Regions from separate parts of the Paenarthrobacter sp. NPDC091669 genome, predicted to be linked through region 4. Evidence: riboswitches for the same ligand, from Rfam matches in the RefSeq annotation. Region 4 holds a riboswitch; each other region holds the start of a gene.
The links. Region 4 has a riboswitch for cyclic di-AMP ahead of ACIQLI_RS16040 (C40 family peptidase). Riboswitches for the same ligand answer to the same signal wherever they lie in the genome.
Positions count from the first base shown of each region.

Region 1: linked by a shared signal. The riboswitch ahead of ACIQLI_RS21305 (hypothetical protein) and the one ahead of ACIQLI_RS16040 (C40 family peptidase) in region 4 are both predicted to bind cyclic di-AMP.
Region 2: linked by a shared signal. The riboswitch ahead of ACIQLI_RS18890 (hypothetical protein) and the one ahead of ACIQLI_RS16040 (C40 family peptidase) in region 4 are both predicted to bind cyclic di-AMP.
Region 3: linked by a shared signal. The riboswitch ahead of ACIQLI_RS01650 (NlpC/P60 family protein) and the one ahead of ACIQLI_RS16040 (C40 family peptidase) in region 4 are both predicted to bind cyclic di-AMP.

Region 1 is NZ_JBIVTK010000016.1:96,800-102,059, forward strand. Features, by position in the region: gene ACIQLI_RS21295 (response regulator transcription factor) at 510-1,250, shown strand; gene ACIQLI_RS21300 (sensor histidine kinase) at 1,254-2,750, shown strand; cyclic di-AMP (ydaO/yuaA leader) riboswitch at 2,859-3,046, shown strand; gene ACIQLI_RS21305 (hypothetical protein) at 3,050-3,877, shown strand; gene ACIQLI_RS21310 (dolichyl-phosphate beta-glucosyltransferase) at 4,048-5,058, shown strand; gene ACIQLI_RS21315 (pyridoxal phosphate-dependent decarboxylase family protein) at 5,055-5,260, opposite strand, start outside.
Region 2 is NZ_JBIVTK010000012.1:95,098-100,357, forward strand. Features, by position in the region: gene ACIQLI_RS18885 (PucR family transcriptional regulator) at 1-399, shown strand, start outside; gene ACIQLI_RS18890 (hypothetical protein) at 589-1,830, opposite strand; cyclic di-AMP (ydaO/yuaA leader) riboswitch at 1,833-1,977, opposite strand; gene ACIQLI_RS18895 (hypothetical protein) at 2,107-2,337, opposite strand; gene ACIQLI_RS18900 (ATP-dependent DNA ligase) at 2,383-3,447, shown strand; gene ACIQLI_RS18905 (DUF6480 family protein) at 3,466-3,726, opposite strand; gene ACIQLI_RS18910 (alpha/beta fold hydrolase) at 3,797-4,636, opposite strand; gene ACIQLI_RS18915 (maleylpyruvate isomerase family mycothiol-dependent enzyme) at 4,636-5,260, opposite strand, start outside.
Region 3 is NZ_JBIVTK010000001.1:352,935-358,194, reverse strand. Features, by position in the region: gene ACIQLI_RS01660 (NCS2 family permease) at 1-824, opposite strand, end outside; gene ACIQLI_RS01655 (copper resistance protein CopC) at 939-1,601, shown strand; cyclic di-AMP (ydaO/yuaA leader) riboswitch at 1,752-1,944, shown strand; gene ACIQLI_RS01650 (NlpC/P60 family protein) at 1,948-2,736, shown strand; gene ACIQLI_RS01645 (FAD-dependent monooxygenase) at 2,906-3,598, opposite strand; gene ACIQLI_RS01640 (universal stress protein) at 4,014-5,051, shown strand; gene ACIQLI_RS01635 (PEP/pyruvate-binding domain-containing protein) at 5,072-5,260, shown strand, end outside.
Region 4 is NZ_JBIVTK010000009.1:115,825-121,084, reverse strand. Features, by position in the region: gene ACIQLI_RS16050 (metal-dependent transcriptional regulator) at 208-903, shown strand; cyclic di-AMP (ydaO/yuaA leader) riboswitch at 1,088-1,329, shown strand; gene ACIQLI_RS16045 (M23 family metallopeptidase) at 1,334-2,164, shown strand; cyclic di-AMP (ydaO/yuaA leader) riboswitch at 2,290-2,471, shown strand; gene ACIQLI_RS16040 (C40 family peptidase) at 2,476-3,222, shown strand; gene ACIQLI_RS16035 (NlpC/P60 family protein) at 3,321-4,094, shown strand; gene ACIQLI_RS16030 (HNH endonuclease) at 4,348-4,848, shown strand; gene ACIQLI_RS16025 (NTP transferase domain-containing protein) at 4,891-5,260, shown strand, end outside.

The DNA.
Region 1 (5,260 bases), on a different contig from region 4:
TCGACAACAGCGATCATCATGGCCAGCGGGTGTGCTGGACCAGGTTGCTGCGGCTGCAGGTGCTGTTGAGTTCTTGTTCACATTGGAAGTGTGCAACGTAACAATGGCAACACGCAAGTAACAAAGCGCCGAACCGTCCACATTTTGAGACGGAGAGGTCTATTGTGCCGTAAATCACAATTCAGCCATGATGATAAATGAACGCCATTTCATTCGACCGGGGCAGGAAATATTCGCCATGTACTGAATTTTCTTCGGCCAATCGGGCATGATGTGCATCGACATTCCCGCGAAGCACCCAGCTGCGGAATCTCACGATCTGAAACAGTTGTTGTCCAATCGCCGGGAGCCCGGTTCGGAAATTTTCTGCCGAAAATCTGCTACAAGCTGTAGAAACGGGATTCTTTGGGCTCGCGGCTTCCAGACTCCAATCTCGCTAGTGTTGACTTCACAGCATCCTCACAGGGCAGGCAAAGCGGTCGCCAATCCGCAGAACAGAAGGTTGTCCCATGGCCTCCTCGCATTCCATGACCAACAATCTCCCCCAGCTGTCCCACCCGGACGGCTCACCGATCCGCGCCTTGGTGGTGGATGACGAACCCAGCCTGGCCGAACTCATGAGCATGGGCCTGCGCATGGCCGGTTGGTCGGTAGCCGTTGCCGGAGACGGCCCCGATGCTGTGAAGCTCGCCAAGGATTTTCGGCCCGACGTCCTGGTTCTGGATGTCATGCTGCCCGGATTCGACGGCGTGGAGGTCCTCAACCGCATCCGCACGTTCGCGCCCGAAGTTCCCGCCCTCTTCCTCACGGCCAAGGACGCCGTGCAGGACCGCATTGTTGGCCTGGCTGCCGGCGGCGATGACTACGTCACCAAACCCTTCAGCATGGAAGAAGTCCTCCTGCGGCTCCACCGACTGGTCCAGCGATCCGGCGTCGCCGCCATGGACACCGCCGAGCTGGTGGTGGGTGACCTCACCCTGAACGTCGACACCCGGGAAGTCACGCGTGCCGGGGAGGACATTCCCCTCACCGCCACCCAGTTCGAACTTTTGCGGTACCTCATGGAAAACCCCAAACGGGTGGTCAGCAAAGCCCAGATCCTGGACCGGGTGTGGGATTACGACTTCGGCGGGCAAGCCAACATCGTGGAGCTGTACATTTCCTACCTACGCAAGAAAATCGAAGCCAACCATCCGCCGATGATCCACACCATCCGTGGCGCCGGCTACGTCATCAAACCCGCGGACTAGGCGTTGAGCACACTTTCAGGAGTGGCCAGGAAGTCCGGCCGCAGCTGGCTCAATCCCTCCACCTGGCACTTGCGCACCCGGCTGGTCCTGGTGGCCATGGCACTGTTGGTCGCCATTTGCGGGGCAGTGGGCGTGGTGAGCTATGCGTCCATGGACATGGTGTTCAACCGGCAGCTCGACAGGCAGCTGGAGCAGGCGTCCAGCCGCGCGAATGACTTCGGCAGGCCGCCGTCGAGCTTTCCGTCCTCACCTTCGGGGAAGCCGGATCCCCTGGAGGCGCGGGGCCAGGCCGCGGGAACGCTCAACGCCAGGATCGACGGTTCCACCGTCCGCAGTTCGGGGCTCATCAACGCCCAGGGAAAGCGCGTTTCGCTCTCCGCAGATGACGAGCAGGTGCTGCTGACCCTCCCTAAGGACAACCGCCCTGTGGACCGTTCGCTCTCCAACGGCGACTACCGTTTGGTGGCCGTCGAAACCAATGGCGATGTGATCGTGACGGGGTTGCCCTTGGCGGACAAGCAAAGCGCCGAGGCGTCGTTGGTCTGGACCATGGTGCTGGTATCGCTGGGCGGACTGATCATCATCGGCCTCGCCGGAACAGTGATCATCCGGCGGACCATGCGGCCGTTGGAGCAACTCTCCGAGGTGGCCACCAAGGTTTCACGTCTTCCGCTCGACGCCGGTGAGGTGGCACTTGCGGTGCGCGTACCGCCGTCGGCCTCTCATCCCGGAACGGAAGTCGGCAGCGTTGGCCATGCCCTCAACCAGATGCTGAACAACGTCTCCAATGCCTTGGAAGCGCGCCAGGAAAGCGAGACCAAAGTACGCCAGTTCGTCGCGGACGCGTCGCACGAACTCCGAACGCCGCTGACGGCCATCCGCGGTTACACCGAACTGCTGAGGATGACCGAGAACTTCACCGATGACGGCCGAAAGTCGCTGGCACGCGTCCAGAGCCAGTCCGAACGGATGACCACCTTGGTGGAGGATCTGCTGCTGCTTGCCAGGCTGGATGAAGGCCAGCCGGTCAAGGTCACGGACGTGGACCTCACCCAGTTGGTGATCGAAACTGTCAGCGATGAGAAAGTCATGGCACCTGACCACATTTGGCAACTTCAACTGCCTGATGAGCCCGTCACGGTCCGCGGCGACGCTACGCAGCTGCACCAAGTGTTGGCCAATCTGCTCTCCAATGCCCGCAAACACACCGATGCCGGTACGACTGTTGTCACCGGCGTCATGCTCTCGGCCGATGGCAGCGCAGTAGTGACCGTGACGGACAACGGGCCCGGCATTCCAGAGGATTTCCAAGGCCGGATCTTCTCCCGCTTTGCCCGCGCCGATGCCGCGCGATCGGGGTCTGAGGGCACGTCCGGACTGGGCTTGTCGATCGTGGAATCCATCGTGGAAGCGCACGGCGGAAGCGTGGAAGTGACGTCACGTCCAGGTCGCACCGAGTTCGCCCTGCGACTCCCTACCGTCAGTACCGAAGAGATGTAACGAAACGGGCAAGGCGACTCACCGACGTCGTGATCTCTGTTACCTAAATGTGACTTCTGCGAATTCCTCCTGTACCGTCGAAAGGGTGGGTCGCCCCAACTGGCCCGCATCCGGGATGCGCCGAGCTCTGCCACTTCCCGGAGTCCGTTCTTACTCCGAGGCAGAGACGGGGGACCCAGAGTCTCCGGGCCCAGGCATTTATGCCGGACCCTTGGGGTAAAGCCGCAGCGTGATGCGCGGCCGGATGACCTCATCCGAACCCGACAGCTAACTCCGCAGGCGCTGAGAGGTAATCACACATGTCTGAATTCAATGATCAGACGCGCCCTTCCGCGCGTCACCGCGATGAGCACAACGCACCGTTGACCAAGTCGCAAACCGTCCTCAAGAACGCTGCCCGCCAGGGTAAGTCCGGCCACCGCATGTCGGTTGTTGCCGGCGTCGTGGCCGCTGCGCTGGGCGTCGCATCGCTCGGTACTGCTGCCAACGCCACCCTGAACCTCCCTGAGGCGAGCCGCGTTGCAGAGACCCAGGCAGCTGCCCAGGTCAGCACCAACAAGACAGCCGAAATCTCCGCTTCCTTGGACGCAGCCGCCGCAAAGGGCGCTGCTGACCGGGCTGCCGTAGACAAGGCCGCTGCTGAAAAAGCTGCCGCCGAGAAGGCCGCTGCCGACCTGGCTGCTGCTGAAAAAGCTGCCGCCGAGAAGGCCGCAGCCGATCAAGCCGCTGCCGAGAAGGCCGCCGCTGATGCTGCAGCCAAGCAAGCCGCCGCCGCCGCTGCCGAAGCTGCAGCTGCTGCCGCCGCCCCCAAGGCCGTGGACGACCCCGCCGCCGCCAAGGCCTACGCTGCCAGCATCCTTGGCAACTACGGCTGGAGCGCCAGCGAAATGACTGCGCTGAACACCCTGTGGGAGAAGGAATCCAACTGGAAGACCACTGCCACCAACGCTTCCAGTGGTGCTTACGGCATTGTCCAGTCGCTGCCTGCTACCAAAATGGCAACTGCGGGTGCTGACTGGCAGACCAACTACCAGACCCAGATCAAGTGGGGCCTGAACTACATCAAGGAACGCTACGGATCCCCGTCGGCCGCCCTGGGCTTCCACCTGGCAAATAACTGGTACTAAGCCAGACTGCTTGATCACCGCGCCGGTTCCCGCCGTTCGCACCAGTACACACTGGAGCGGATGGCGGGAAGCGGCGCGGTTTTCGCGTTTCACAGGTGCCGTCCATGGTTCACAGTGGGGTCACAGCTTCCACCTAAAACCCTCCTAATCGGCGGGCCCATTCTGGAAACATGACGCTCACCGATCCAACCGCCAGCGCTCCACCACGACGCTTCCATTCGGCGCGCTTCGGTGGCGCGGCGTTAAGCACCACACAGCAGGGCGCCCAAGCAGGGCCACAAGCCCGACGCTCCCCCATTGACACCCGCGCTGCCGTTCCTGTGCTGGACGTCACCCTTCCCGTGTTCAACGAGGAAGCCCGCCTGGAACAGAACCTGCGCAGGCTCTACGGGCACCTTGCAGATTCATTTCCGCACACCTTCCGGATCACGGTGGCGGACAACTGCAGCACGGACAACACCCTGAGGATCGCCGAGCGCTTGGCCCGCGAACTGCCTGAACTGACGGTGGTTCGATTCCAGCAAAGGGGTCGCGGAAACGCACTCCGCCATATCTGGCAGGTCTCGCCGTCACCCGTGCTCGCCTATATGGAAGCAGATCTTTCCACGGACTTGTCGGCCCTCGCTCCCCTCATTGCACCTCTGCTCTCGGGCCATTCGGATCTAGCGGTCGGCACGCGGCTGGCACGGAGCTCACAGGCGGCCCGCAGTCCCCAGCGCGGATTCATCTCCCGAAGCTACAACTTCCTGCTGCACGCGGTTCTGGGGGCACGCTTTTCCGATGCCCAGTGCGGATTCAAGGCCGTCCGCGCCGACGTCGCGCACAGGATCCTTCCCTATGCCAAGGACGATGGCTGGTTCTTCGACACCGAACTCCTGGTGATCGCCGAACGGTGTGGTTTGCGCGTTCATGAAGTACCCGTCGACTGGACGGACGATCCCACCTCGAGTGTCGACGTCGTACGCACCGCGCTTGCCGACCTGCGCGGCCTGGTGCGCTTGGCTCGCGACCTTGGCAGCGGGCGTGTTCCTTACAAGGAGGTGCGCAGGGAGATCGGCCGGACACCGGCGTCGGGAACGGCGGCGGCGCGTCTGGGACCGCTTCTGCATTTGGCTGGTTGGGCCGCGTTGTCCGCGGCCGTAGTGTTCGTCGTCCTCCACGCGGCCCACGTCGTGGGCTAGGACTCCGGTTCGGCGTCCACCGCACCCCTCACGGCGGCAATGGACGCCGCAACATCTCCGGCATCCGTGGTCCAGTTGCTCACTGAGATCCTGAGGATTTCACGGCCACGCCACGAGGACCCGGACATCCACACCGCGCCCTCGGCCATCAGCCGTTGCGTGACACGGTGTGTGCGGTCATCACTGCCGAAGCTCACCGATA
Region 2 (5,260 bases), on a different contig from region 4:
CTCGGGGGAGCATACCGGCAGTCCAAGGTTGCGGCGCAGGCTGCTGCCGTCGATCGACCCCTCGGCGAGCTCGTGGACAGCCGGGCCGTGGGCGTCTATCAGCTCTTCGACCGTTTGCTGGCACCCGGAGGCTGGGACGACACCGGTTCCGTGCACTTCCGAACGCTGGAGGACCAGGACAAGAACGGCGAACTCCTGCCCGTCCTGGAACTCCTCTATGACAGTGATGGTTCAGTGCAGGACGTCGCGGCCAAACTCCACCTCCACAGGAGCAGCATCTACAACCGACTCGGCCGGATCCGCCAGCTCATCGGTGCCGACCCCCTCAGTGGAGCGATCCGCCTTGAACTGCACGCTGCCTTGAAAGCCCGCCGTTGGGCCGGCCGGCCACGGATCTAAGGTTGTTAAGGAACAAATGAGGCAGACACCCGGTGGGTGCCTGCCTCATGCGCAGGGTCTTGCCTTAGGAACGCCTCAGCCGCTGGCAGCTCCAACGGCCCCATCGGCGCCGGAACGTGGCCGTCCGGCTGCTGCTGCAGTATCGGCTGTGCCATCCCACGTGCGTGGTGGTGCGCGGCAAGCGCGTGCTCATTTGAGGGCGTCCTTTGCCGCGTTGAGAATCTCTTCAAGTGCCGTCCCGGTGGGCTGCGGTGCGGCGGCCGCGCTGGGCTTGCCCGTGGGCTTTGGTTTGGTGGTCTGCGTGGGAGTCCCCGTCGGGGTGGGGGTAGGTGTCGGAGTGGGCGTGACCGTCGGCGTCGTTGTGGGCGTCGGTGTCGTGGGAGGCGTGGTGATCGTGTCCGACGGCACCTCACTGGGTGCCGGCGCCGGCTGGGTGGGGGCCGGGCTGGCGGTGGACGGGACCGCGGCGATGGTTGAGGGTACTGCCGACGGGACCCAGACGGGGTCAGCCAAGGAAACTTTCGGGGTGGGAACGGACGACGGCGACACAGGCGCGGGTGACTCCGGAACCGTGGCCGGTTGGCCGGCTGCCGACGTCGCAGCAGCTGACGCGGAGGGCGATGAGGCCCTCGAGTACGAGGCACTGGGTGCGGGAGCCGCGGAGCCTGAATTCCGGTCGGCGCCGCTGGCTTCCTGGGAGGGGGTCTCCTGGCCGAAGAACGGCAGCTCGAGGGCCTGCCCCAAGGTGCCGGCTGTCAGGACCAGACCCAGGGCACCAGCCACCACGGCCATGCGCTGGCTCATGTGCTTGACCGACGCAGCTTTACGCAGGACCGCCTGGGGTTCCCGGCCAAGGGACGATCCGCCCCTGCCCGGCCTGGAGGGAGCGGGAGCGGCCGACTCCTTTGGAACGTCCTTGCGGCTTGCCAGTGAAGCCGACGCCGTGGCGGCCGCAGCAACCCGCGCCGGGGATGTGCCCCGCGGTGAAACGGGTGCCGGGGAAGCGGCTGCAGGCGAAACCGCTGTGGGGGCAGACTTGGCCTGAACGATCGGAATAGCCGAGGTAGGAGGCCCCGGCGTGGTGGAGGGCGGAGCTGCTGCCTGGGCGGCCTCCACGACGGGAATGGCCGCGGTTGCCGGCTCGGCAGCGTCGGCAGGTTCTCCGACCGCGGATGGAGCGGGCGCGATCACAGCTTGGGCGGCCCGTTCCCGCTCGGCTGCGCGCGCGGCCGCACGTGTGGTGGGCGGCGCGACGGTGGGGAGGGCCGCGGTGGCGGGCTCCGACGTCGTGCTTGTGGTCCCGAGTGCGGCAGCAGTGTCTGCCTGCACGCTGATGGGGGGTCCGCTGGGTTGGGCCCGACGGCGTCCGGTTGGTTTGGTGCGCTCGCGTTCAGTCTCGGCGCGGCGCGGCTGATCCATGGTTGGGGACATGGTGGTTGCCTCTCAACGCCTTCGAGGTTAGCTGTCGGGTTCGGACGAGGCCGTCCGGCCGCCGTAGCGGCTTCACCCCAAGGACTTGGGAAAGTCCGGGAACTTGTGGGTCCCCCGCCTCTGCCGCGGGTCTGGCGGATCCCGGAATGCGGCAGAGCTCGGCGTCATTCCGGAAGCGGCCCAGCGGAGATACGGGTCGCCCTACGACGGTACATGAGCCGGAAAGTAAAGTCACATTAATGTAACGGACGGTAGGCCTCCCCAGATGAGAGGGTTCTAGCGTTTAGGCTTCGGGGCCGGTGCTGGCGCCGGGAGTTCGTGCTGGATTTTCTGGATCTGGTGGACGTGATGGGTTTCCGGGCGGAAAATCTCGTCCGCAACTCCCAACATCCCGCCGGCTGCTGCGCGCCGGACACCCCGGCGATTCTGCCGGGCCACCCAGTACCACGCCGCGGCCAGGAGGGCGGGAACTCCAAGTACGGCAGCCAACACGGCCAAGATATCCATCGCCTAAGACTAGCTTCGGCGCGAACCGGCAGGTAGACATTGTCTATGGACCTGCCTGTGATGCCACCCGTCTCGCCCATGCTCGCCAAATCCGTCCCCGCCATTCCCGATGTAGGGCACTACGAGCCCAAATGGGATGGCTTCAGGACCATCGTCTTCAAAGATGGCGACGAAGTCATCCTGGGCAGCCGCAACGAGAAACCCATGACCCGCTACTTCCCCGAACTGGTGGAAGCGCTGCGGCAGAACCTTCCGGACAAATGCGTGATCGACGGCGAGATTGTCCTGATCGAGGGCAACCGTCTGGAGTTCGAGGTGCTGCAGCAGCGGATCCACCCCGCGGACAGCCGGGTCCGGATGCTCGCCGAGAAGACCCCGGCGTCCATGATCGCGTTCGACATCCTTGCCCTCGGCGACGACGACCTCATGGGCAGGCCTTTCTCGGAACGCCGCGCCGTCCTGGAACGTGCGCTCGCCAAGGCTGAGCCGCCTGTTTACGTCACTCCTGCAGTCACGGACCTTGAGCGCGCGCAGGAATGGTTCGTGCAATTGGAAGGCGCAGGCCTGGACGGGGTGCTGTCCAAGCCCTTGGACGGGACGTACTTGCCCAACAAGCGCGTGATGTTCAAGACCAAGCATGAGCGCACCGCGGACTGTGTGGTGGCCGGATTCCGTTGGCATAAGACCGCGAAGGTTGTGGGGTCCATGCTGTTGGGTCTTTATCACGACGACGGTCGGCTCCAGCATGTGGGGGTGGTGGCCTCATTCCCCATGGCCAAGCGCGAGGCCCTGGTGGCTGAGCTTGAGCCGTACCAAGTGGAACTCGGCGAGCATCCTTGGGGCGAGTGGGCCAGCCAGGGCGAGGGGGCCGGGGGTTCCAGGATGCCCGGCGCCCAAAGCCGGTGGAGTGCGGGCAAGGATTTCTCGTTCGTGCCCCTGCGTCCCGAGCTGGTGATCGAGGTGGCCTACGACTACATGGAGGGCGAGCGGTTCCGGCACACCACGCAGTTCAGGCGCTGGCGGCCGGACCGCACGCCGGAGAGCTGCACATACTCCCAGTTGGAGGAGCCGGCGGATTACGATCTTGGGGAGATCCTGAGGCTGCCGTAGTCCGGCGCCCGCAGTTGTTTACTCCTCGTGTCCTTGGTCGCTGCTCATGCTGCCCTCGGCCGGCGGGGTTTCTCCCGGGGGCACTCCACCGCCGGGTTCAAGGCCCGTGACGTTTCCGTCGAGGGGATCCGGGTTGGCGGATGCTGCGGGATCGTCGTCCTCATCCTGCCGCATGTCGGGATCCTCGTGGATACTGTCGGCATCGGACGTAGTATCAAACGGTCCTGTGGCGCCGGTTGCGCCGAAGCCTTGCTCGTCCTTGTGGTCTCCAGTGGTCACGATCAACCCTTTCGTAAGCAAACTTACTAATGTGATGGCTCCGCCAGCCTAGCCGGGGTGCGCGGACTCATCAAGGTGCCTGGCCGTGAAGCGCTGTCGCGGCAACAAAACTCCGGATGGCGTCCGCCACGGCATGGGGCCGCATGTGTTGCGCTACATGCCCGACGCCGGGAATCTCCACCAAGCGCCCCTGGTCAACCGCCCTCGAGAGCCGGAGAGCCCAGTCCGGGCCGGCCACGTTGTCGCGGCTTCCCCTCAGGACCAGCACGGGGACCTTGATGCCAGCCACGCGTTTTTCCGTGGGGTAGGACATCATCACGGGCAGTTCAGTGAGGTACCAGCGCGGACCGGAGCGGAAATAGTCCGACGTGACGATCCAATTGGAGGAGGGGCTTTCGCGGAGCATCCCGTCAAGGAGAAGGGCCACGGACTGGCGCCGCACGTTCTTGTGCCGCGAATCAACAACAGGCCCCATCAGCACCACCTGCCGGACCCGATCCGGCGCATGTAAGGCCGCTTCGATAACGAACTGCGCCCCCATCGAATGGCCCACCAGAACGTAGGAACCGATGCCGCGGGAAGCGAGGGCCTCAGCGATGAAGGCGCCGTAGTCCTCCACCGAGAGCTGTCGATCAGGCTTTGGAGTCCCCCCAAACCCCGGGAGGTCCAGGGAGTAGGTGGGGGCGCTCGCTGCCAGGACGGTGTGCAGCCGGGCCAAATAGCGGTGCGAGACCCCGATGCCGTGGATCAGGACATAGACGGGCCCGGCGGGATCGGACACAGATTCAGTGCCGGGATCAGCCGAGGGCCCGGCTGGAGGCGTGCCCTCTGTCCAGAGGATCCGCCCCTTCAGGCCCAAGGCTTCTACGTCGGCAGACAGCAACGCTGCCGGTTTCCCTTTCGCTGCCATCAAAGTTTCCGCTGCAGGAACACCGGAGCTCCGGGGCCATCCAGCTCGTCCTCCGCTATTGGTCGGCCGGACACCGCCAGCAGCAGTGCGATGGCGGGCCCCTCAACGGCAGGCCCGTCCCCGTGATCGAAGGATGTGTCAGTGGCCACCAAGCGCCAGCCCTCTGCGATTTCCTTGCCTCCGCCCATCTTGGTGCTGGTCCGCACCTGGTAGTGCAGGGCTGTGGCGACGTGCGCTGCAGGATAGTCACGGCGGATCCCCAGCGGGCGGCGGATGTCCTCGCCGTGCACGAAGGCTTCAACCAACCGGGTTCCCAAGCCTGCAGGCGGCCCGGAAGTCCGGGAGAGCGCGGCCTGCAACTGGACCAGGGTCTTCCCCGGGTCAGGCGTCCTTTCGCGCTCAACACCCACGGCATTGTCGCGGTCAAAATCCATCCGGGAGGCAACCATGCGTCGAATGAAGCCGAGGCGCGTGGTCTTGGCACTGTCGATCACGTGCGCCAGGACGTCATGGACGTCCCAGCCCGGGCACAGCGATGGCGTCCTCCACTGGGAGGGCAGGAGCGGTTCAAGATCCCGGATCAGGGCACGGCGTTCCTCATGCACTACGGGCCAAACAACGGAG
Region 3 (5,260 bases), on a different contig from region 4:
TCAAAGGCGCCGAATGGGTTGGCCTTGCCGATGAGGGACAGGTCCGGAGCGCCCCACTCCGAGAGGGTGGGAGCCACGAGGGACCAGCCGCGCGGGTTGACGTTCTTGCCGTCGAAGCTGGGGCCGATGTGGAGGGTGAATTCGAGGATGGCGGCCAGTGCCGTGGAGACCACGATCCCGATGAGGATGGCGCCGCGGACCTTTCGGACCACCAGGGCGATGGTGAGGATGAGGCCCACTGCGAACACCAGGGTGGGCCAGCCCATGAGCTTGCCATCCACGCCCAGGCCCAGGGGAACCGTGGTGCCGGCGGCGTCGGGAATTCGGCGCACAAATCCCGCATTGACCAGCCCGATCAGCGCAATGAAGAGTCCGATACCCACCACGATCGCCGTTTTGAGCGCTTCCGGCACGGCCTTGAACACGGCGGTACGGAAACCGGTCAGCACCAGGATGAGCATGGTGATGCCGGAGAGGACCACAAGGCCCATCATGTCCGGCCAGGTGAGCTCCGGGTGCGAGGCGACCGTGACGGCAACGAAGGCGTTGACGCCCAGACCGGTTGCGACGGCGAACGGGTGCTTGGCCCACGCACCCATGAGGATGGTCAGGATGCCCGCCACGAAGGCCGTCGTGGCTGCGACGGCCGTAAAGCCGAGGGATGCCCCACTGGAATCCGCCCCGGAGAGGATCAGCGGGTTCAACACCACGATGTAGCTCATGGCGAAGAACGTTGCGAAGCCGCCACGAATTTCCCGCGAGTACGTGGATCCACGTTCAGTAATTTTGAAGTAGCGGTCTACTGCAGAACCTTGCTTAAGCATGAAGGACTCCGGGGATCGGTGGGAGTGTGCCCTCAAATCCTATGCGGTCCGGTACGGGCGCTCCGGACGATTCGCCTAGTCTGTAAGGAAGCCAACACTAGGAGAAACCGCCCCATGCGTACCATCCGCCCGCTTCTGGCCGCCGTCGTCGCTGCTCTTGCCTTCGCGTCCGCCCTGCTGTTTTCTGCGGCACCCGCGTCCGCCCATGACGTCGCTGAATCCACGACGCCGGCCAATGGCACCAGCGTCACGGACGTTCCGGCGTCGGTTTCCATCACATTCAACAACCGGCCGCTCGCGCAATTCTCGGGCGTGACGGTTACGGCGGGCGGCGAAAACTGGGCGGATGGCCCGGTGGAGATCATCGACAACCAGGCGGTCCAGAAGCTGCGCGAAGGCGCTCCGGCCGGCGAATACACGGTGGTCTGGCGCGTCGTCAGCAGCGATTCGCACCCCATCGAGGGCACCTTTACCTTCACGGCCACCGCAGGAAGCACGACGACGACCAGCGGTTCGGCGGCAGCCTCTCCTTCCGCTTCAGCACCGTCGTCTTCAGCACCGTCGGCAGCGGTACCGACGGCCGGAACCGCGGCCCCGGGCAACGCGGCGCAGGGAACCGGTAACAGCGAACCCGCGGCCGACGCCTCCCAGCCCTTCCCGTGGAGCATCGTAGGCCTGGCGGTTGTTGCTGTTGGTCTCGTTATTTTTCTGGCTGTTACAGCCCGCAGAAAACTCGCTGCTTCAAACGACTCTGATGGCGATTCTCCCGCGGAATAACAGGGTTTTCTACGTAGCCGCGAAGATCTCGAAACGGTTACTGCGACACGCCAGAAGCGTACTTCTCGTTACTTAAATGTGACTTCCGCGTGATCATCGCGTACGGTGGTACCTGTGCCTGTTCCACGTAGCGGGCACTTCCGGCCTGATTGCCTAGCTCTGCCGCAGTCCGGAATCCGTTCGCAGACAAACCTTACGGCAGAGACGGGGAACCCATTTTAGGCCGCTTTCGAGCGTGCCTTGGGGTGAAGTCACGATGCTTCCGCTGAACAGCGGGAGATAGTGGCCGGGTGACTCCCATCCGAATCCGACAGCTAACCTCGCAGGCATCGGGAGAGGCTCTTTCATGTCTTCACGCATTCTTCGCGGCCGTCGTAAGGCGGACAGCGTACGTCCTAATCCGTTCATCTCCATCTCCAAGGCAGTTGCCAGCAACGCTTCCGGCGCTGGCCGCCAGGCGGCTGTTATCGCAGCAGCCTCGGGCCTTGTGTTGACCGGCTCCATTGCAGCTCACGCTGCTGAAGCTCCGGTTCAGCGGGATTCCAGCCCGGCAACGGTCGCTGAGACCGTTTCAGCCGACGCACCCACCCAGGTTGTCACCGCCCTGGCTACGGCTACCGTCAACTTCGAGCGCCCTGCTGTTGCTTCTGTTGCAGCGCCGGTTATCGAGAAGCCTGCACCGGTTGCTCCGGCTCCCGTCGCCAAGAAGGCAGCAGTCACCACTGCCGCCGCAAAGGCTCCTGTTGCCAAGGCTGCTGCTGCCGCTCCGGCCGCTGCTGCTCCTGCTCCTGCGGCCGCTGCTGCTCCGGCCGTTGGTGGCGTCAATGCCGCCATGGTTGCCTCGGCTTACGCCCAGATCGGCATCATGCAGGACTGCACCGCCATGGTGGAGCGCGCACTCGGCTCCGCAGGCATCCCCGTTGGCGACCTCGGTCCCATGCAGTTCATGAACTACGGCAAGGTTGTCAGCTCACCCCAGCCCGGTGACATGATCGTCCAGTCCGGCCACGTCGCCATCTACATCGGCAACGGCCAGGCCATCAGCGGTGGCATCAATGGCAACCAGACGGGCATCCACCCGATCAGCTGGTTGACCGCAACGGGTCCCCTGACCTACGTACGCGCTGGCGCATAAGCCTCACGCTTCAGTTCAAAGGCCGGTGTCTTCGAAGAGTTCTTCTTCGAGGACACCGGCCTTTGGCGTTAAGTTTTGTGCGGAATAGTTCACGGCCAGGCACGACGCCGAAGGTCAGTCAGGCGGGCAGGCGGGCCTTTGCAGGGTGTCGTGGAGGGCGTTTGATCTGCTACGCGGTGGCGATGCCCGGCCCTGCCGGGAGGGCCACCTTGGACGATATCGCCTGGCCCACAGCCTTTGCCTGCCGAAGTACTTCCTTGGGTGTGGGCGTAATGAGCTCGCCGACTCCTACAAGGTGCATCCCGACGGCCCGCATTGCGGCCACCAGGTTCTGGCCGATCGCTATACCGAGTTCCGCCAGCATTCGGCGCAATTGGCTCTGCGCACAGCGCGTGACCACAATATGGTCGGCCAGAAGAACACCGTTGGCAGTGTGCACGGCCCACTGGCGGCGGGTGGACTCGAGGGGTCCGGAGGCGTGAAGCCCTGTCCTGAGCCCGGCAGTGGTCATGCTGGCGGCCAGTCCATAGCCGATCTGCTGGGAAGGGTCGGAGCCAAGAAAGTCGAGGCGGACCGCCCGTGTGGTGCTGCGGACATCCAGGTGATGGCTTGCGGCGTAGTTCCGCAGGTGGCGGAGGATCTCGTTACGCTCCTGCATGGCCGAGGGATCGGCTGCATCGCAGCGTTGGAGCATGCCAGTGTGGACTGACGGGCCGGTTGCGGACAACGTCCCGAACCCGTCCACCACTATGGAGTTCACGCCGTAGCGGCTGAGCTCACTGGCAACTGCCAAGCCGGACAGGCCGGCTCCGATGACCACGGTGGTGGTGCGTTCCGTGGCGGAATCAGGCGTGAGTGACACTGCTTGGTTCCTCCTTGACGTGTGTGCCGTTAGGCATCGCATGGGGTCGCGTCCGAGTTCCCCAAGCGGCCGCAATAAATGGCCGGAGTGTGCTGTGGAACACGGTTGCCGGCCATTCGGTGACTCGAACACTACCGAACTTTTTCTGCCATGGATAGCCTCCTGAGTCCGCGTGTTCGCCTTGTTCATCCCCAGCGCAAAATGCGGCCCCTGCAACCGAGCCCGGACCGTTATACACATAGCCCAAAGTCACCTTGATTCGGCGTTGCCGACCGAGAATAGTGGGCATTGGGAGAAGGAATTTCCAGGTTCCTTCTGCCCGGGCCATTGACAATGGCGCCAATAGGGAATCCGAGCCGGAGAACCTCTGGCAGAATGGCCGGAACATCAAGCAGCAGGTGGAGAGGCGGGCCCCATGGACCAGCACAGCAGGCACAATGAAGAGCCACAGGACGGCCAGGACCAGGCAGTGGCGCCAGGTGGCATTGTCGTTGGAGTCGACGGTTCAGAGCACGGGCAGTGTGCGTTGGTGTGGGCGGCACGTGAAGCCGAACGCCGTCAGCTGCCTTTGCACATCGTGACGGCCTACTCCGTACCCATTTTTGCCGCATCAGGGCTGGATGGCGGCTACGCAACTGTGGATGATTCGGTGATCCGCGAGGGCGCGGACGCGATCGTGAAACAGGCTATGGACAAGATCTCCGGGTATGCCATCGACGTTGACGCTTCCGTCGAGAACGGCGACGCCGCCGGTGTTCTCCTGGACCTCTCGGCAGACGCCGCGCTCCTTGTTTTTGGCAGCCGGGGCCGCGGCGGCTTCGTTGGACGCCTTTTGGGATCTGTCAGCAGCGCATTGCCTGCCCACGCCAAATGCCCCACCGTCACGGTCCCGCTGTACTGCGCCGACCGTCTCGGCGAAAACACTGAAGACAAGCACATCAAGGCCGAGCACGCCAAGGCTGGCCCCCGCGCCGTGGAAAACGTCGTTGCAGTGGGCGTCGACGGCTCCGAGCAAGCCCGCGTGGCAGTGCTCGAAGCGGCCGAGCAAGCGCAGCGCATGGGAGCCAAGCTCCGCGTCATCTGCGCTGTGCCGCAGTACAGCGGGTCCCTGGCATGGGTGCCGGCTCCGTTGGACCGCGATGCCCTCTTTGCGGATATCAGGGTGCAGCTTGACGCCGGTGTTGCGTGGCTCAGGAGCCACTTCCCCCAGCTTCCCATTGAGACGGATCTCCGCGATGGCTCACCCGTGGACGTGCTGGTGGAAACCAGCCGCAGCGTCGAGCTGGTGGTCCTGGGAACACGCGGCCGCGGCGGGTTCGCGGGCATGCTGCTCGGTTCCACCTCGGACGGCGTCCTCCACCATGCCAAGGGTCCTGTGCTGGTTGTTCCGGATCGTGAGGACCCCCGGCTGGCCGACCGTCACAAGTTTGGGCCAATGCTCGGCGCAGCTTAGGGCGCGGGGACCACTGCGCCATGGATGTCCAACAGCCCAGCGCGGCACTCATTCTGGACATCTCTGACATCAGTGGGGCCATGGTTCCTGATGTGGGGGGAAAGGCGGCCAACCTGGGGGAGCTGGCCAGTGCCGGACTGCCCGTGCCGCCCGGATTCTGCCTGACTACCGCTGCCTACCGGAACGCCCTTTCGGCCATTGGCCTGGAC
Region 4 (5,260 bases):
GGCGCGGAGGCAGGAACCTGTGGCCGTCATAGTCCGCCACGTGGAACGCCGGCCAACCATATGCGACCGGAATTATCCAGAGTAATTCCAAATAAGCTAGGCTGGTGGTTGGCGTTCATGGGGCGGCGGTGCACACCGTCCACCCGGCAAGGGACGCGGTACGGTGGAGATTACGCAAGAAACTGCGTTCGAGGAGAGCTGAGCTGGATGACGGATCTGATCGATACCACTGAGATGTATCTTCGGACCATTTTGGAGCTTGAAGAAGAGAACATTGTGGCTCTCAGGGCCCGCATCGCCGAGCGGCTGCGGCACTCCGGACCCACTGTTTCCCAGACCATCGGACGCATGGAGCGCGATGGCCTGGTGATTGTTTCAAACGACCGTCACCTGGAACTGACCGAGGTGGGTCGGAAGCGCGCCACGGAGGTCATGCGCAAGCACCGCCTCGCCGAGCGTCTCCTTGCTGATGTCATTGGCCTGGACTGGGCCTATGTCCACGACGAAGCGTGTCGCTGGGAACACGTGATGAGCGAGCGCGTGGAGCGCCGGCTGTACGAACTCCTGGAACACCCCACCGAATCCCCGTATGGCAACCCCATCCCGGGCCTCGAAGCCCTCGGTGGCCTTGCCAGCCAGCCGTTCCCCCGCTTGGACGTCAACCTCCTGCAGGCCATGGACGGCTATGCACCGAATTCCCGCGTGGCGGTCACCCGCCTTGCGGAGCCCATTCAGGTTGAGCCTGAACTCCTCACCCAGTTGGATGAGGGCGGTATCCGCCCCGGAGCCGCCGTCTCGCTGGAGCGTGTAGGTGAGTACATTTCGGTCCGGGTTCCCGGCATCGAGGGTGCTCTGGAACTTCCGCCCGAGGTTGCGGCGCACGTCTTCGTCTCCGTCGGCTGACACCCCCCTCCCTTCACGCGGTGTCATATCTCACTTTTGGGTTTCCGGCGCGCGTGTGACCTGCGGTTTTTCAGGATTAGTGATAAGAGGCTGCCGCGCCATGCCTGTTCCTGTTGATAACGAATTTATTACTGCGGGCCTTAATCGCCTATAGTTATCTACTAGCGCTGATACCAAAGCGTTACCTGTTCCGGAGCCGAGCTCTGCCAGCGGAACAGGTGTGCCATCCACCACTGGCAGAGGCGGGGGAACCACAAGCGGCTGTCTAAAGAAGCAGCCTTGGGGTGAAGTCCGCAGCAGAAGTGCCCATTGTCGCAAGTCCCTCCTGGGATACCTGTGTGCCGTGAGCGCTTCGTGCGGGCCGGGTCTTTGAACTCTCTGACTCGAATCCGACAGCTAACTTCGCAGGCTTTTTAGAGAGGAACAGAGTTTGACAACGCAGAACGTCAGGGGTCGCCGCCGCGCGTCCGGCCCCGCTGCTGAGCTGCGGCCAGCCCGCGTCGTATCGGAGATCCGGCCACGCGACACCGAACGCCAGGTGCGTCGCCGTAAGAGCCCGTTGCGCCAGGTTGCCGACTTCGCCGCAGCCAGTGGCGTCGGGCAAAAGGCCGGAGTTGCGCTTGCCGCCACCGGACTTGCCCTGACTGTCGGTCTGCCAGCCACCAGCCCGGTCATGGCCACCTCGGAATCCGGTCAGACCGAGTCGGCCCTGGCCGTTACCGGTGGCAGCCAGCCCGAGGTTTCCGCCGCTGCATCAGCCAAGATCGACTTCAGCCGTGCCGCGGTAGCTACCGCCGCCGACCCCGACGGCAAGCTGAAGCAGTTGCTCAGCGCACAGTCCGCCGACAGCATCCAGCGCGCCTCGTCCACAGGTACCATGGCCAGTCCCCTGGATACCCTGACCACGGCTTCCCCGTTCGGCTACCGCATCAGCCCCCTCACGGGTGGTTCCGGTGACTTCCACCGTGGGCAGGACTTCGTGGCACAGTGCGGCACCGCCGTCCACGCCGCGGCCACCGGCAAGGTCACCTTTGCCGGATGGCACGAGTATGGCGGAGGCAACCGCGTGGTGGTAGACCACGGCAACGGCCTCGAGACCACGTACAACCACCTGTCGTCCTTCACCGTCAAAGTAGGCCAGACGGTCAGCCGCGGCGATACTGTGGCGCTGAGCGGTACCACGGGCGCCTCCACCGGCTGCCACCTCCACTTTGAAGTACAGGTCAACGGTGAAGTCGTTGACCCCATGGGCTGGCTCTAAGCCCAGTTGATGGTTGTCTCTCGCATTCGTGACACACCCCGTGACCTGAATGTGACATTCGCGTTCAACTGTTGTACCGTACAAAGCGCATCGGCTTTTTAGGGGGCCGGTGCACTTGAGTGGATTGCCTAGCTCTGCCACCACTCGAGGTCCGTTCGCATAAATCGTCTGGCAGGGGCGGGGGAACCACTTCTGGTCTTCGCAAGAAGGCCTTGGGGTTAAGTCGCAAAGCTTCCTTGAAGCAGCGTGGCCGGATGACTCCCATCCGAATCCGACAGCTCACCTCGCAGGCATTGGGAGAGGCTACCTACGTGTCATCACGCACTACCCCTGCGCGCCACCGCGCCGAATCGGTTCGTACGAACCCCTTGAACACGCTTTCCAAGGCTGTTTCATCCAACGCCGGTACCGTTGGCCGCCAGGCCGTCGTCCTGGCAGCAGCCTCAGGCCTCGTCCTCAGTGTCGGTCTTCCGGCCCAGGCAGCGGACACCGACGTTTCCAAGTCGGAAGCCTCCAGCACCCAGCAGATGGTCACCACTGCGGTAGTCACCGCAGAGCCCACCGCCACTGTTTCCTTCGAAAGCCCTGTAGTGGCCACCAAGGAAGCTCCCAAGGTTGTCCAGCGCGCTTCGCAGACCACCCAGCGGACCGCGGCCAATGGCAACCAGACCACCGCAGGTGCTGTGACGGCGAAGTCGTCCGAAGCCAAGGACGCTGCTTCCAGCGCCGCCGCTTCCGGCCTCGCCGCGATCGCCTACACCGGAATCGGACACCCGTACGTTTGGGGCGGCACCACGCCCAACGGATGGGACTGCTCCGGCTTCACCCAGTGGGTCTACGCCCAGGCCGGCATCAGCATCCCGCGCGTCAACGCCTGGACGGCCATGAAGCCCACCAGCACTCCTGCCCCCGGTGACCTGGTCATGCAGAACGGCGGAGCACACGTAGGCATCTACGTTGGCAACGGCATGATGATCAGCGCCTTGAACCCGGGACAGGGAACGCTCCTGCACTCGGCTGCCTCCACGGGCACGTCCTCCTTCTTTACCCTCCGCTAGAAACAATCCGTTCGGGGTTCGCCGGCATTCCCCCAAGTGCCGGCGCGCCAATGAGCCGCGTGTACCCCAACTACACGCGGATACGAAAAGAGAAAACCATGACCAGTGCATCCAAGGTTGCACGGCATCGCGCTGAGGCCCCCAAGACCAGCTCGCTTGCCGTGATCGCCAAGGCCGTCAGTGAAAACGCCGGCGGCGTAGGTCGCCAGGCGGCTGTTATTGCCGCAGCTTCAGGCCTGGTCCTGACCGGCAGTGTTGCTGCCAACGCGGCCGACACCACCGTGGACCGTGAGTCCACCTCGACGTCCACCCTTGACGTCCAGTCGGTAGTCCAAGCCACCATCGCTGCAGATTCCACCGTTGCCATCTCCTACGAGCGCCCCGTGGTCACCACGGTGCAGGCTCCTGCTCCCGTAGAGAAGAAGGCTCCTGCGAAGGCAGAAACCAAGAAGGCAGCAGAAAGCACGGCAACTGCCGGCAACGCCACGCTGGCCGTCAACGCCGCGGCTCCTGCGGCCAAGGCTCCGGCCGCCGCCAGTGGCCTCGGTGCTGCCATCGCCGCTGCCGCCTACGCACAGCTCGGCGTCACCCAGGACTGCACCATGCTGGTGACAAACTCCCTGGCAGCAGTTGGCATCAACTTCCACGACTGGCCGGCTGGCTACCTCTCCCTCGGCCGCACAGTCAGCGCAGCGGAAGCACAGCCCGGCGACCTCGCCTACTACGCCAACGGTGGTCTGGCCGGACAGGCACACATCGCTGTGTACGTCGGCAACGGCAAGGCAGTCCATGGCGGATGGAACGGATCCACCACGGCACTGTTCAGCGTCAACGTCGGCTCCGGCCCGGTCTTCATCCGCGTCAACGGCTGATCCAGCCTCCGCTTTTCACAGCAACACCCCGCAGGCTCCGGCCGGCGGGGTGTTCTGTTTTTAAGGAGGGCATTCGGCTCCAGAGCCCTTAACCTCGCATGAACTCTTGACGACACTGCACGGGAAACGACGGAAAAATTCGTTGATACGGCATATGAGTGCTTACCCTTATCTTGTCGATCCACAGCCCGTACAAGCAGAGGGCAGCCGGCCCTCGTGCCCCTGACGGGTGCGGCCGTGAAGAGGTACGTGCATGCGCACACTCGTTCTGAATGCTGGATATGAACCGCTGGCGGTAATAACATTCCGCCGGGCGCTGGTTCTTGTGCTGACTGGGAAGGCCAGCGTAGTGGCCGAAGGCGACGAGCCTGTCGTCGGGCCCCAGGAGATTCTTGGACGCCCCTCCGTGATCCTCCTTAACCGCTACATCCGTCCCCGGTACAACAGGATTACCGCCGTGAGCCGACGCGGGGTCCTTCGCCGCGACGGTCATCGGTGCGCCTACTGCGGGAAAACAGCCCACACCATAGACCACGTCCACCCCAAATCCAGGGGCGGCGCGGATTCCTGGGAAAACCTGGTTGCGGCGTGTTTGAAATGCAACAACGCCAAAAGCGACCACACGCTGGCTGAAATGGGTTGGAAACTCCGTTTCACGCCCGGGGTGCCCCAGGGAACCATGTGGCAGATCAAAGAACTCGAGAAACCTGCGCCGGACTGGGACCCGTTCCTGTTGCCGGAATCCGCTGCCTGATCGATTTCTGCTGAACTCCGGCTGCCCCGGTAATCTGGGCGGATGGAGTTCAATGCCGTGATTCTGGCGGGTGGCAGGGCCACCCGCCTCGGTGGTGTGCCCAAGCCATCGTTGACGTACGACGGCGAGACGCTCCTGTCGCGTGCCCTGCAGGCGGCCCGGGGTGCGTCAGCTGTGGTGGTGGTAGGTCCTGATGCTTCAGGACCGGGCGGTGAGCCGTTGCCGGACGAGGTGCTGCAGGCCCGGGAGGAACCGGCATTTGCGGGTCCGGCCGCTGCAATTGCTGCTGGGCTGGTTGCGCTGAAGGACAGCGGTGCGGGCGCTCCGTGGACCTTGATCCTCGCCTGCGATATGCCGCATGCTTCCCGTGGGGTTGCCCCTCTGTGGGAAGCGCTGGCAGCGCAACCCGGCG